One region of the Clostridium sp. CM042 genome, then DNA from elsewhere that is predicted to be linked to it. Evidence: riboswitches for the same ligand, from Rfam matches in the RefSeq annotation. Region 1 holds a riboswitch; each other region holds the start of a gene.
The links. A riboswitch is a leader RNA that binds a small molecule or an ion and turns the genes downstream of it on or off. The one in region 1 is predicted to bind S-adenosylmethionine.
Positions count from the first base shown of each region.

Region 2: another riboswitch for S-adenosylmethionine. It lies ahead of ACWJJ7_RS13665 (methionine ABC transporter ATP-binding protein); the one in region 1 lies ahead of ACWJJ7_RS09520 (O-acetylhomoserine aminocarboxypropyltransferase/cysteine synthase family protein).
Region 3: another riboswitch for S-adenosylmethionine. It lies ahead of metK (methionine adenosyltransferase); the one in region 1 lies ahead of ACWJJ7_RS09520 (O-acetylhomoserine aminocarboxypropyltransferase/cysteine synthase family protein).

Region 1 is NZ_CM143646.1:2,013,022-2,017,311, forward strand. It holds gene ACWJJ7_RS09505 (hypothetical protein) at 1-179, opposite strand, end outside; gene ACWJJ7_RS09510 (PadR family transcriptional regulator) at 476-805, shown strand; gene ACWJJ7_RS09515 (permease prefix domain 1-containing protein) at 807-1,775, shown strand; SAM riboswitch class I at 1,852-1,962, shown strand; SAM riboswitch class I at 2,097-2,208, shown strand; gene ACWJJ7_RS09520 (O-acetylhomoserine aminocarboxypropyltransferase/cysteine synthase family protein) at 2,321-3,607, shown strand; gene ACWJJ7_RS09525 (homoserine dehydrogenase) at 3,723-4,290, shown strand, end outside.
Region 2 is NZ_CM143646.1:2,844,922-2,849,211, forward strand. It holds gene ACWJJ7_RS13660 (transglycosylase domain-containing protein) at 1-1,484, opposite strand, end outside; SAM riboswitch class I at 2,041-2,160, shown strand; SAM riboswitch class I at 2,254-2,358, shown strand; gene ACWJJ7_RS13665 (methionine ABC transporter ATP-binding protein) at 2,478-3,467, shown strand; gene ACWJJ7_RS13670 (methionine ABC transporter permease) at 3,510-4,154, shown strand; gene ACWJJ7_RS13675 (MetQ/NlpA family ABC transporter substrate-binding protein) at 4,205-4,290, shown strand, end outside.
Region 3 is NZ_CM143646.1:2,175,015-2,179,304, forward strand. It holds gene recD2 (SF1B family DNA helicase RecD2) at 1-245, opposite strand, end outside; gene metK (methionine adenosyltransferase) at 449-1,624, opposite strand; SAM riboswitch class I at 1,711-1,813, opposite strand; tRNA gene ACWJJ7_RS10245 (tRNA-Tyr) at 1,915-1,999, opposite strand; tRNA gene ACWJJ7_RS10250 (tRNA-Thr) at 2,005-2,079, opposite strand; tRNA gene ACWJJ7_RS10255 (tRNA-Val) at 2,112-2,187, opposite strand; tRNA gene ACWJJ7_RS10260 (tRNA-Tyr) at 2,230-2,314, opposite strand; tRNA gene ACWJJ7_RS10265 (tRNA-Thr) at 2,320-2,394, opposite strand; gene yyaC (spore protease YyaC) at 2,746-3,300, shown strand; gene mreB (rod shape-determining protein MreB) at 3,406-4,290, opposite strand, start outside.

The DNA.
Region 1 (4,290 bases):
GCAATTACCTCTGCTTTTCTTGTATCTTTAATTAATTCATATTGCTGATTTCTATGTGATTTCTGTGTTTCCATTTCTGGTTTTATAAACGCCATTGCTCCGCAAAGTAAAATAAATATTGCTACTACAATTATTCCAGTTTTCGATTTGAACATTTTTTTAAGTTCCCAATATATCATTTTGTACCTCCTTGTATTCCTTTAAGTAAATATTTTCCTTCGGTAAATAACAATCATAAAGTGTTATCTTGCTATAAGTACATTATATAAGGCTAATCTTATCTCTTGATAACATTAACCTTAAATAAACCTTACATTTTTTTATTATGTCATTGATTGTAAAAACAAATAAAAGCAACGACTATTACTGGGCAAGTTTCAAAAAATACTTTACCTGTCGTAGTAATTGTGTTATTCTTAAATTACTACGACAGACAAAGTACTACAGATGCAGTAAAATCAAAGGAGGATATAATTTGATAAGCAGCGATGTAATTCGAGGATATAATGATACAATTATTCTTTTTATGCTTCAAGATGGCGAATCCTACGGATATGAAATATCAAAAAATATTAAGAAATTATCAGAGGAGAAGTACGTTATGAAAGAGACCACACTCTATTCGGCATTCAACCGTCTTGAGAAGAACGGCTATATCGAATCTTTCTATAAAGATGAAACCTTTGGTAAAAGACGCACATATTATAGAATTACCCCCGTAGGTCTAACCTACTATAAAGAGAAATGTGAAGAATGGCTCTTAACGAAAGAAGTTATTAATAAATTTATTAGGGAGAGGGATTAGAATGGAAACTATAAAAAGTTATTTAGATAATATGTTTAAAGTCCTACCAAAAACAAACCAGACGGTTAAATTAAAAAATGATTTATTATGGAACATGGAAGAAAAATATAACGAACATAAAAATAATGGAAAATCGGAAAATGAGGCTATTGGTATTGTAATTTCAGAATTTGGCAATATTGATGAATTAATTGATGAACTTGGAATTGAGTACACGAAAGATGATGTTATACTTAAAACCATTACACAAGAAGAAGCAGATAATTTTATGGCTGCAAAAAAGAAATCTGGCTTATTGTTGGGTATTGGTGTTTCTTTATGTATTGTAGCAACGGCTATATTAATATTAATTACCACTCTCGTAGATAATGGCATTATCGGTAAAGGTATTTCAAAAGATTTCAGCGATATGTTTGGTATTATTGCACTGTTTATTCTACTTGTACCCGCTGTAGCCTTATTCATTTACTCTGGTATGAAGCTCGAAAAATACAAATATCTACAAAGTGGTTTTGATTTACCTCTTAATGTAAAAGCAATTATAGAGCAAAAATATAATGCTTTTTCATCAACATATATGGTATCTGTAATAACAGGTGTATGCATATTTATCATATCACCAGTTACACTTTTCGTATCATCCGCTTTTGGCGACAATGCATCTAGCTATGGAGTAGTTGTTTTACTTATGATGGTTACTATTGCCGTTTTCATCTTCATATATTTTGGAAATATTAAGCAGAGTTTTAGTATACTTTTACACATTGGTGAGTTTTCAAAAGAAAAAACCGAAGCTAATAAAGTTATTGGTGCAGTTGCTGCTATCGTATGGCCATTAGCAGTCTGTGTCTTCCTTGTCAGTGGATTACTTTTTAATTTATGGCACATTAATTGGATTATATTCCCGATTACAGGCATTTTATTTGGTATGTTCAGTGCAGCTTATAGTATTATAAAAGGTCATAATTAAAATATCTTTATCTTTTTAAAAAAAGTATTGACAATTGTTTTTATGAGTAATATACTAAATACTAATAACCGAATACAACTTATCCAGAGTGGCAGAGGAACTGGTCCGATGAAGCCCGACAACCAGCATTCTTATTCGAATGTAGTGGTGTCAATTCCTGCAGATTGTAAAATCTGAAAGATAAGGATGTTAGCAAATTTTATTATACAATTTTATTGTTTATTAAAGTTAACTATTGCTACTTTCCTTATAGGAAAGTAGCTTTTTTTTCTTTTCCAAAAATCTAAATAAATAATGTACTAAATACTAACAACTGAATACAACTTATCCAGAGCGGCAGAGGGACTGGCCCGATGATGCCCGACAACCAGCATTCTTAAAAAGAGTGCAATGGTGTCAATTCCATCAGATTATAAAATCTGAAAGATAAGGACGATAGCGAATTTTATGATACAATTTTATTGTTTATTAAAGTTAATCATGCTGCTTTCCTTATAGGAGAGCAGCTTTTATTTAGAAAAATAATTATAAAAGGAGAAATTAATATGAGCGAGCGAAAATTAAGTTTTGAAACATTACAGGTACATGCAGGGCAGGTTCCAGACCCTACTACAGGATCAAGAGCAGTTCCAATTTATCAAACATCATCTTATGTTTTTAAAAATGCAGATCATGCAGCAAATTTATTTCAATTAAAAGAAGAAGGAAATATATATTCAAGAATAATGAACCCAACTACAGACGTTTTTGAAAAAAGAGTAGCCGCTCTTGAAGGCGGAGTAGCAGGACTTGCTACAGCTTCAGGAATAGCTGCAACATTCTATGCAATACTTAATGTAGCAAATTCAGGTGATGAAATAGTAGCTGCAAGCACTCTATATGGTGGTACTTATGAACTATTTAATGTTACTCTTAGAAAACTCGGAATTAACGTAACATTTGTTGATCCAGATGATCCTGAAAATTTTAGAAAAGCTATCTCGAATAAAACAAAAGCACTTTATGCCGAAACAATGGGAAACCCAAAAATAAATGTTCTAGATATAGAAGCAGTAGCGAATATTGCTCATGAAAATAAAATACCCCTTATTATTGATAATACCTTTGCAACTCCCTTCCTTTGTCGTCCAATTGAGTATGGTGCAGATGTAATTATTCATTCAGCAACAAAGTTCATTGGAGGACATGGAACTACTATTGGTGGAATTATAGTTGATGCTGGTAAATTTGATTGGGCAGCAAGCGGTAAATTCCCTGATTTTACAACTCCAGATAAAAGTTATAATGGAATAGTATATGCTAATTTAGGTGCTCCAGCATTTGCTTTAAAGGCTAGAGTTCAACTTTTAAGAAACACTGGTGCGACGCTTAGCCCTCAAAGTGCATTTTTATTTCTTCAAGGTTTGGAATCATTATCGTTAAGAGTTGAGAGACATGTAACAAACGCTAGGAAAGTTGTTGAATTTTTGAGTAAGAATCCAAATGTTTCATGGGTGAATTATCCTGAACTTGAAGGAAACAAATATAAAGAATTAGCTGAAAAATACCTACCAAAGGGAGCAGGATCAATATTCACTTTCGGAATAAAAGGCGGTCTTAAAGCTGGAAAGAAATTTATTAATAGTGTAGAATTATTCTCACTACTTGCAAATGTTGCAGATGCAAAATCTCTAGTAATTCACCCCTCAAGTACAACTCATGCAGAGCTTAACGCAGAGGAGCAAAAATCTGCTGGAGTTACTCCAGATTTGATAAGACTTTCAATTGGCGTTGAGGGTATCGATGATATTATATACGATTTGACGCAAGCTCTAGAAAAATCAGTTCAATAAAAAGTTAATGGTTCTTTGGCAGTTGGTTTCAAACTAAGGACTTGTTCCTAACTATATTCCTCCATCACCTTCGGTGACGGAGGAATAACTTTAAAGTTTAGAAAGGAAAATTAATATGAAAAAGGTGAAAATAGCAATTTTAGGTTTTGGAAATGTTGGGACAGGTGTATGGAAGATACTTCACGAAAATAGAAAAGAAATAATGAAACGTTCAAATTATGAAATAGAGGTCGCTAAAATACTCGTAAAAGATATAAATAAAAAAAGAGATATTATTATATCTAAGGAAATATTAACAGATAATGTTGATGATATTATAAATGATGAAAGCATAAAAATTGTGGTTGAACTTATTGGTGGAAGAAAAGAATCTAAGGAGTACATGATACGCGCAATGAAAGCTAAAAAACACATTGTAACTGCTAACAAATTAGTTATTGCAAACTGTAGTGAAGAGTTATTTAAAACGGCAGAGAAAGAAAACGTATTATTTTATTATGAAGCAAGTGTAGCTGGTGGGATTCCAATAATACGTGAAATTAATGAGAGCCTTACAGCCAATAGGATTGAGCAAATAATTGGAATTATAAATGGAACAACTAATTACATATTAAGCAAAATGACAATGGATGGAATTAGCTTTGATGAGGCACTAAAAGAGGCTCAAGAAAAGGGTTATGCTG
Region 2 (4,290 bases), 830 kb from region 1:
TTCAATGAATTCTTTACGCCCATTTCGTCCACTAATCTAACAGGGATAGTGTTTATAGATATCTCAACTGCATATCTTAAAGATACAGACCCTCTGTATTTAAAATCAACATTAGCGGGACCATTATCAAATGCTGCGTCTGTATATTCACTAGCGGGAATGTATCCTTTTTCAAATGCAGGGGTATATGCAAGTAATGGCTTTATAGCGGAACCTGGCTGTCTTACACCTAAGAAGGCTCTGTTAAAGGTGTTACCATCTTGGCTTCTACCGCCAACTATAGCTACTACTTCACCAGTACTATTATCTATAGTAACGCTTGCACCTTGCTTTTTATATAAACCTGTTTTGTCATCTGTGCTTGTATATTGCTCTAAATGACTATCTACTACACTTTGTAATTTTTCTTGTTTTGTAGTATCAATAGATGTATCTATCCTATATCTTCCACTAAGAAGTTGTTTTTCTTTATTCTCATATTCATCATTATATTTAGTGAAATAAGCTTTTCTATCCTTATCATTACTAAAAGAATATTTAGAAACAAAACCATCTTGCTCCATTAACTTTAAGGTTGCATTGTGAACAGCATATTGAATATCGTAACTCATAGGTTCAGGTGCTGTATGAGGTTTAATATTTAATTTGATAACTTCTGCTTTTGCTGTATCAAAATCATTTTGTGAAATTTGTTCTAAGCTTAGCATTTTATCTAAAACTAAGTCTCTCCTCTTTATAGCATTGTCCAGATGCGTCACGGGGTTATAAATAGATGGATTATTAGGTATTGAAATAAGCATAGCTATTTGAGATATACTTAAATCCTTATTATTCTTTTGAAAGTAAAATTGTGAAGCACTTTCAATACTATAACATCCATTGCCGAAGTTTATGTTATTTATATAAAATTCCAATATTTGCTCTTTTGAATATCTTTCTTCTAATTTCTGAGCTATAACAGACTCTTCTAATTTTCTCGATAAGGTTACGTCAAATGTAAGGAATACATTTCTTGCAAGTTGTTGCGTTATTGTTGAACCACCTTGTATGATATTGCCCTTGGATTTTATATATACCCAGGCAGCTCTCCTTATACCTTTATAATCTATACCACCATGTTCATAAAACCTTTGGTCTTCTATTGAAGTAATAGCTTTGCCTACATAGGGATTTAAGTCTGCTTCTTTTGTGTAATAATATGTATTGGTCTTAAATTCTTTTAATAGTTTACCATTAGTATCATAAAATTGTGTTGGTTTTCGGGTATTAAAAGCGGTTTCGTTTATGGTTTGTGCTATATTGTTAGCATCTTTTATAGTTGCCTCTATTTTAGCCCCATATTTAATATAACCATATCCTAAAGTTATCGTAGCTGATACGAAAATTATTGCAGAAAATATCAATAAACCTTTAACGATTTTTTTCCAAAGTTTCTTTTTAACCGGTTCTATTTTTACGGTTTCTACATTTTTATTCTTATCCATTAATATCTCCTCCTTTTTTTTATTATACAAAAAAATGTCCAGGGTTAGTCCTGGATGACCATGCTTCATATATACGCAAGGGGGGGGTCTTACTTGGTCGCCATAAGTATTATCCTATTTTTAGGTCTATATTCAATTGTTATTATGTGATAATTAAAGTGAATATTACTAAAATTGTAATGCTAGGTCACATAAAAGAGATCTTATGGGTCTCTTTTATACTATTAAAAAAGTGCTTATTTTATGTGTGTATAGTATAATTATTTTACAATTTTATCAATAACACCATGGTATATGATTTACTTTCTATAGGTGTTAATTATTTCTTATTGGCATTTCAAACGTTAGCCATACAATGTATCCATCCTCCTAGAACAATATAATTATTACAATATATTATAACATAAATAATGTAACATGAATATTTATGTTATATATAAAGTATTAACAAAATATATATTTTGATGAAACATCATTATTAAAAAATATAAATAAAAACTTCTTTACATAACATTCATATAGTGATATTATAAATCTAATTTAATAAATCAGTTAATTCTCATCAAGAGAGATAGAGGGACCGGCCCGATGACATCTCGGCAACCATCAGACGTTATTGTCTGAATAGGTGCTAAATCCTGCGCTAATTTCATTGTAACTTAGCGGAAGATGAGAGAGGTGTCTTTGTAATTTTATACCTCTTTCATCATTATATAATGATGAAAGAGGTTTTTGTTTTTATTGTAAATTGAAAGTAAAATTTAATAGTGTCTTATCAAGAGAGGTGGAGGGACTGGCCCTATGAAACCCGACAACCAGTATCATTATTATGATACATGGTGTTAATTCCTGCAGCATTGCTGCAAGATAAGAATAAGTTTGGCAATAGAGCCCAAGTTTATTCTTGGTCTCTATTTTTTTTTAGAGCAATGTTTAAATAAAGTATCAAAAGGTAAAGATGAATTATAAGAAATGAAAAGGAGAAGGGATATCATGATTAAAGTTAGAGGTGTAAGTAAAAGTTTTTCAGGGGTGAAAGTGTTAAATGATATTTCTTTTACAGTAGAGGAAGGTGATATTTATGGGGTTATTGGTCATAGTGGAGCTGGTAAATCCACTTTGCTTAGATGCTTTAATGGGCTTGAAACCTATGATACAGGTACTATTAATATAATGGAAAAAGGGGTAAAACAGCTAAGTCAAAAGGAACTTCGAGAGTTTAGGAAAAATGTTGGCATAATATTTCAAAGTTTTAATCTTATTAATAGTAAAAATGTTTTTGAAAATATAGCATTTCCACTAGAAATATGGGGAAACGATAAAAATTTTATTAAAAAAAGAGTAGATAGTTTAATAGAGTTAGTAGGACTAAAGGATAAAGTAAACACCAATGTAAAACAACTTAGCGGAGGTCAGAAGCAAAGAGTTGGAATCGCAAGAGCGCTTTCACTTAATCCGAAAATATTACTTTGTGATGAAGCCACCTCTGCACTAGACCCTAAAACTACAAAATCCATATTAGGGCTTTTAAGAGATATCAATAACAAATTTAATATAACAATTATTGTAGTTACTCATCAGATGGAAGTGGTAAAAGAAATTTGTAATAAATTTATTCTTTTAGAAGGAGGGGAAATTAAAAGCCAAGGCATTACCGATGAACTATTTATTAGGCCAACAAAGGAAATGCAAACACTTATGGGAGAGGAAGAATTACTGCCTAGTACGGGATATAACATTAAAATATTTTTTACAAAGGAAATTACTCAGAGTTGTCTTATAACATCAATTGCCAGGGAGTTAAATATTGATTTTTCAATAGTATGGGGAAGGCTTGAAAAATTTAGGGATAACGTAATGGGAAGTCTTATAATAAATGCGAGTGAGGATAATAAGGAAAAGATATTAAACTATTTAGATGAAAAATCAATAGCGTGGGAAATAAATGATTGTTTAATGCAGAATGATGGATATATCAATTAATAACTGTTATCTACTTAAGAGGAATACAAAGGGGGAGTATAAATGCTATTTAAAGAAATTTTATTACCTGCACTAATAGACACAATATATATGGTAACAGTATCCACGGTTTTTACAGTTATTATAGGATTTATTTCAGCAGTGGGATTAATTATAACTGGTCCTAAAGGTTTAAGGTCAAACACTTTAATTTACAAAGGATTAAATTTAGTAATAAATATACTTAGGTCTTTTCCCTTTATTATATTAATGATATCTATATTTCCTTTAACTAAGTTTATAGTTGGAACAACCATAGGTACGAATGCAGCTATAGTTCCTCTAACGCTTGGTGCAGCACCTTTTGCTGCAAGAATAATAGAATCTGCACTTTTAGAAGTAGATTATGGAATTATTGAAGCCGCTAAATCTTTTGGTGCAAAAACCTATCAAATTATATTTAAGGTTATGCTAAAAGAGGCAATGCCCTCTATAGTTCTTGGAGTTACGTTAACAATAATAAACATTATAGGTTACTCAGCTATGGCTGGAACAATTGGTGGAGGGGGACTTGGAGATGTAGCCGTAAAATATGGTTACTATAGATTTAAGTCAGATATCATGATATACACTGTAATTATATTAATCGCAGTTGTGCAAATCATTCAAGCCTTAGGAAATATATTGTACAGAAAAATGATTAAATAAATTTTGAATTATAAAAATATTAAAAGAAAAATAAGAGGGGGAAATTAAAAATGAAAAAAATACTAAGCATATTATTAACAGTAGTTGTGATTTTTACACTGAGTGGATGTGGAGCAAAAAAAGAGGTGGCTGTAAC
Region 3 (4,290 bases), 160 kb from region 1:
TATTTTTCTATACCTTCAAGTGAACTAGGTATTATTTCCTCACATTGTATTATTCTAAATTGCTTGCCAAATTGAGGATGAGTAACCCATTCCCCCGTTAATTTCAGGTTCTGCCCTTCACTTATATATGGCACAATGCCTACCACAGTTATCTGCTTTTTATTATCATTCAAATGAGCAATTATATATCCATTTTCTTCATTATGAAATACTACATCTTCGATTATCCCTTGTATTTCCGGCATAAAATCTCTCCTATTTATAAATTCATATAATAACATTAATAATATTATTAACAATAATATTATTATTAATGTTATTATATCATATGTATTTTACATCTCTTATGTTCAGTATACCCCTATCTTAGGTTTTATCAAAATACTGCTTAATAATCACATGCACTAAAAAGGGATAACAATTAATAATTGTTATCCCTTTTTTTATATTATACGTACTTTTTTATTTCATCAACCTTGTTTAGTTTTTCCCATGAAAGATCTAAATCAATTCTTCCAAAATGTCCATAGGCAGCTACTTGTTTATAAACAGGTCTTCTTAGTTCTAATTCTCTTATAATTACAGCTGGCCTTAAATCAAATACTTTTTCAACTATTTGAACTATTTTATCATCGGCGATTTTTCCTGTTCCGAAAGTTTCAACCTCTATAGACACCGGTTTAGCTACACCTATAGCATAAGCTAACTGAATTTCCAATTTATCTGAAACTCCTGCAGCAACTAAATTTTTAGCAACCCATCTTGCAGCATATGCAGCAGATCTATCAACTTTTGTCGCATCTTTTCCTGAGAATGCTCCACCGCCATGTCTTCCATATCCACCATAAGTATCTACTATTATTTTTCTTCCTGTTAAACCAGAGTCTCCTTGCGGTCCTCCAATTACAAATCTACCTGTAGGATTTATATAATATTTAGTATTTTCATCTAATAATCCACTTGGAACTACAGGTTTTATTACATACTCTTTTAAATCATTTTCAATTTGATCATGAATTACTTCTTCTGCATGTTGAGTTGAAATAACAATAGTATCTATTCTTACTGGCTTATTATCTTCATACTCTACAGTAACTTGAGTCTTTCCATCTGGTCTTAAGTAATCTAATGTGCCATTTTTTCTTACTTCGCTTAATTTCCTTGCTAATCTGTGAGCCATAGCAATCGGTAGTGGCATGTACTCCGGTGTCTCATTGGTTGCAAACCCAAACATCATGCCTTGATCACCAGCACCTATTGAGTCAACCTTATCAACCTCACCTGATTTAGATTCTAAGGCCTCATCAACTCCCATAGCTATATCTGGCGATTGTTCATTAATAGATGTAAGTACTGCACATGTACTAGCATCAAAACCATATTTTGCTCTAGTATATCCTATGCCTTCAATGGTATTCCTAACAACTTTAGGAACATCTACATAACAATTAGTTGTTATCTCTCCCATAACTAAAACCATTCCTGTAGTAACTGCTGTTTCACAAGCAACTCTAGCATAAGGATCTTGTTCTAAAATAGCATCGAGTACTGCATCTGAAATTTGATCACAAATTTTGTCTGGATGTCCTTCTGTAACAGATTCTGATGTAAATAGTCTTTTCATTATAATTCTCCTTTCTACTGCTCTGGAATTTCCTTGTAAAAAAATAAAACCTCTTCCAAATATAAGAAGAGGTGATTTAACCATCTCCCTTATCTTGCAGATTATAACTGCAGGAATTGGCACCATGGTGCATTGCACCGGTTGCCGGGTTTCATAGGGCCTTTTTCCCTCCACCTCTCTTGATAAGAGTTATCAATTATTAAGTTTTAATCATAATACCACATGCATTCTATAGTGTCAACAAAATCTAAACTCTCCTAAAAATAAAAAAGACATCTATAGATGTCTTTTGGTGGAGGAGGACGGATTCGAACCATCGAAACATTACGTAACAGATTTACAGTCTGCCCCCTTTGGCCACTCGGGAACTCCTCCATATATGGAGCTGGCAATAGGAATTGAACCTACAACCTGCTGATTACAAGTCAGCTGCTCTACCGTTGAGCCATGCCAGCATGCATTTTATTCTATTTTAAAGAGATTATTATGGTGGGAACAACAGGGTTCGAACCTGTGACCCTCTGCTTGTAAGGCAGATGCTCTCCCAGCTGAGCTATGCTCCCATAATTTATTGTAAACCATAATTTATTGTAAATCATTATAAATGGTGGAGGAGGACGGATTCGAACCATCGAAACATTACGTAACAGATTTACAGTCTGCCCCCTTTGGCCACTCGGGAACTCCTCCACTTATGGAGCTGGCAATAGGAATTGAACCTACAACCTGCTGATTACAAGTCAGCTGCTCTACCGTTGAGCCATGCCAGCATATTATATTTTTTATCATTTTGCCGTTTTACCGTGTCGACAAGAATTATTATACAACTTTAATTAATTAATTTCAAGTCTATTTTCTTTTAATAAACGACTTCTCCTCTACATAACTATATTATTCGCATATTTGCTCAATATTAAGCATTGATACAACTTACTATTCCCCACAAATAATTCATTATATTTTTTATTTGGTTTTCCTTTATATAATTAATATACATATGTATTATTTTCTATTAATCATTTTTTTATTCTTTTATTATAATAATACGCGGGATTTATTCATATAAATTATTCATAGGAAACTAATTATTTTTCCCAGCGCAATACAAGGAGGTATATTTCTTGAGTAAAGCTAAAATCCATTATAAAGATCCTTTAGCATACTATACACTTTCTAATTTTCTAAAAGACTATATTGACAAAAATACTTTAGTTGTTTGCATAGGTACCGATAGATGTATAGGTGATTGTCTAGGTCCTTTAGTTGGTACACTTTTAAAAAATAGTTCCTTTCCATTACCTGTATATGGCACTATAGATAATCCAATTCATGCCTTAAACATAGATAGTAAATTATCTAAAATAAATGCTTTGCACCCAAATTGTACTATAATAGGTGTAGATGCTTGTTTAGGAGACATTTCAAACATTGGAGAACTCCAAGCTAGAAATTATCCAATTCATCCTGGCAAAGGTGTAGGGAAAACCCTTCCTAAGGTAGGCAATGTTTCATTAATAGGTATAGTAGATTCAAGTGATGACAGTGAATTGTTTACTAATAGAAACATAAGATTGAGTTTGGTAATGGAAATTGCTAATGTTTTAAGCAGATCTCTTTTGCATTCATATTATTTGTACTCCCTTAACAATGAAGAAAATAATTTAAGTCCTGTTTAAATAATTATCCACGATTTTAATTCAGAAATTTCATATAATATAAAAATAAGCAATACAATTAAACTAATAATTGTATTGCTTATTTTTATAGCTTGTTTATACTTTTTATTCTGTTAAGTATAATTCTCTTCCATTGAACGAATTATCTAACTTATCCATATAATCCAATACTTTACCTGTTCCGAGTGCTACGCATGAAACCGGATCCTCCGCTAGATATACCGGTACTTTAGTAACCTCTTGTACGAGCTTACCTAAGCCTTTTAACAATGCACCTCCACCAGTCATAACTATACCTTTATCAGCTATATCTGCTGAAAGTTCAGGTGGAGTTTTTTCTAATACGGAATGTGCACATCCTGCTATTAAAGATACCGTCTCTTTTAAAGCTTCTCTCATTTCGTCTGATGATACTTCTAAATTCTTAGGAAGACCTGTAATTAAATCTCTTCCTCTTATCTCCATGCTTGTCTCTTCTTCTTGTTTATAAGCACAACCTATGTTTATTTTTAAATCCTCTGCAGTCCTCTCACCAATCATTAATTTATGTTTTTTTCTGATATATTTTATAATCTCTTCATCAAACTTATCACCAGCTACCTTAACTGATTCACGTACAACCATGCCTCCTAAAGAAATAACTGCAATATCAGTTGTACCTCCACCAATGTCAATAACCATATTACCACTTGCTCTAGTAATATCAAGTCCTGCTCCGATTGCCGCTGCTAGTGGTTCTTCTATAAGTTGGACTTTCTTAGCTCCAGCATTTCTACCTGCATCTTCTACCGCTCTTCTTTCTACTTCCGTTGCTTCGCAAGGTACACATATTACAACTTTTGGAGAAGATAGCCTTCTTTTTCCACAAGCCTTCTTTATAAAATGATTTAACATTTTTTCAGTTATATCATAATCCGAAATAACACCGTCCCTCATAGGACGTATTGCCACAATATTGCCTGGTGTTCTTCCTATCATTTGCCTTGCTTC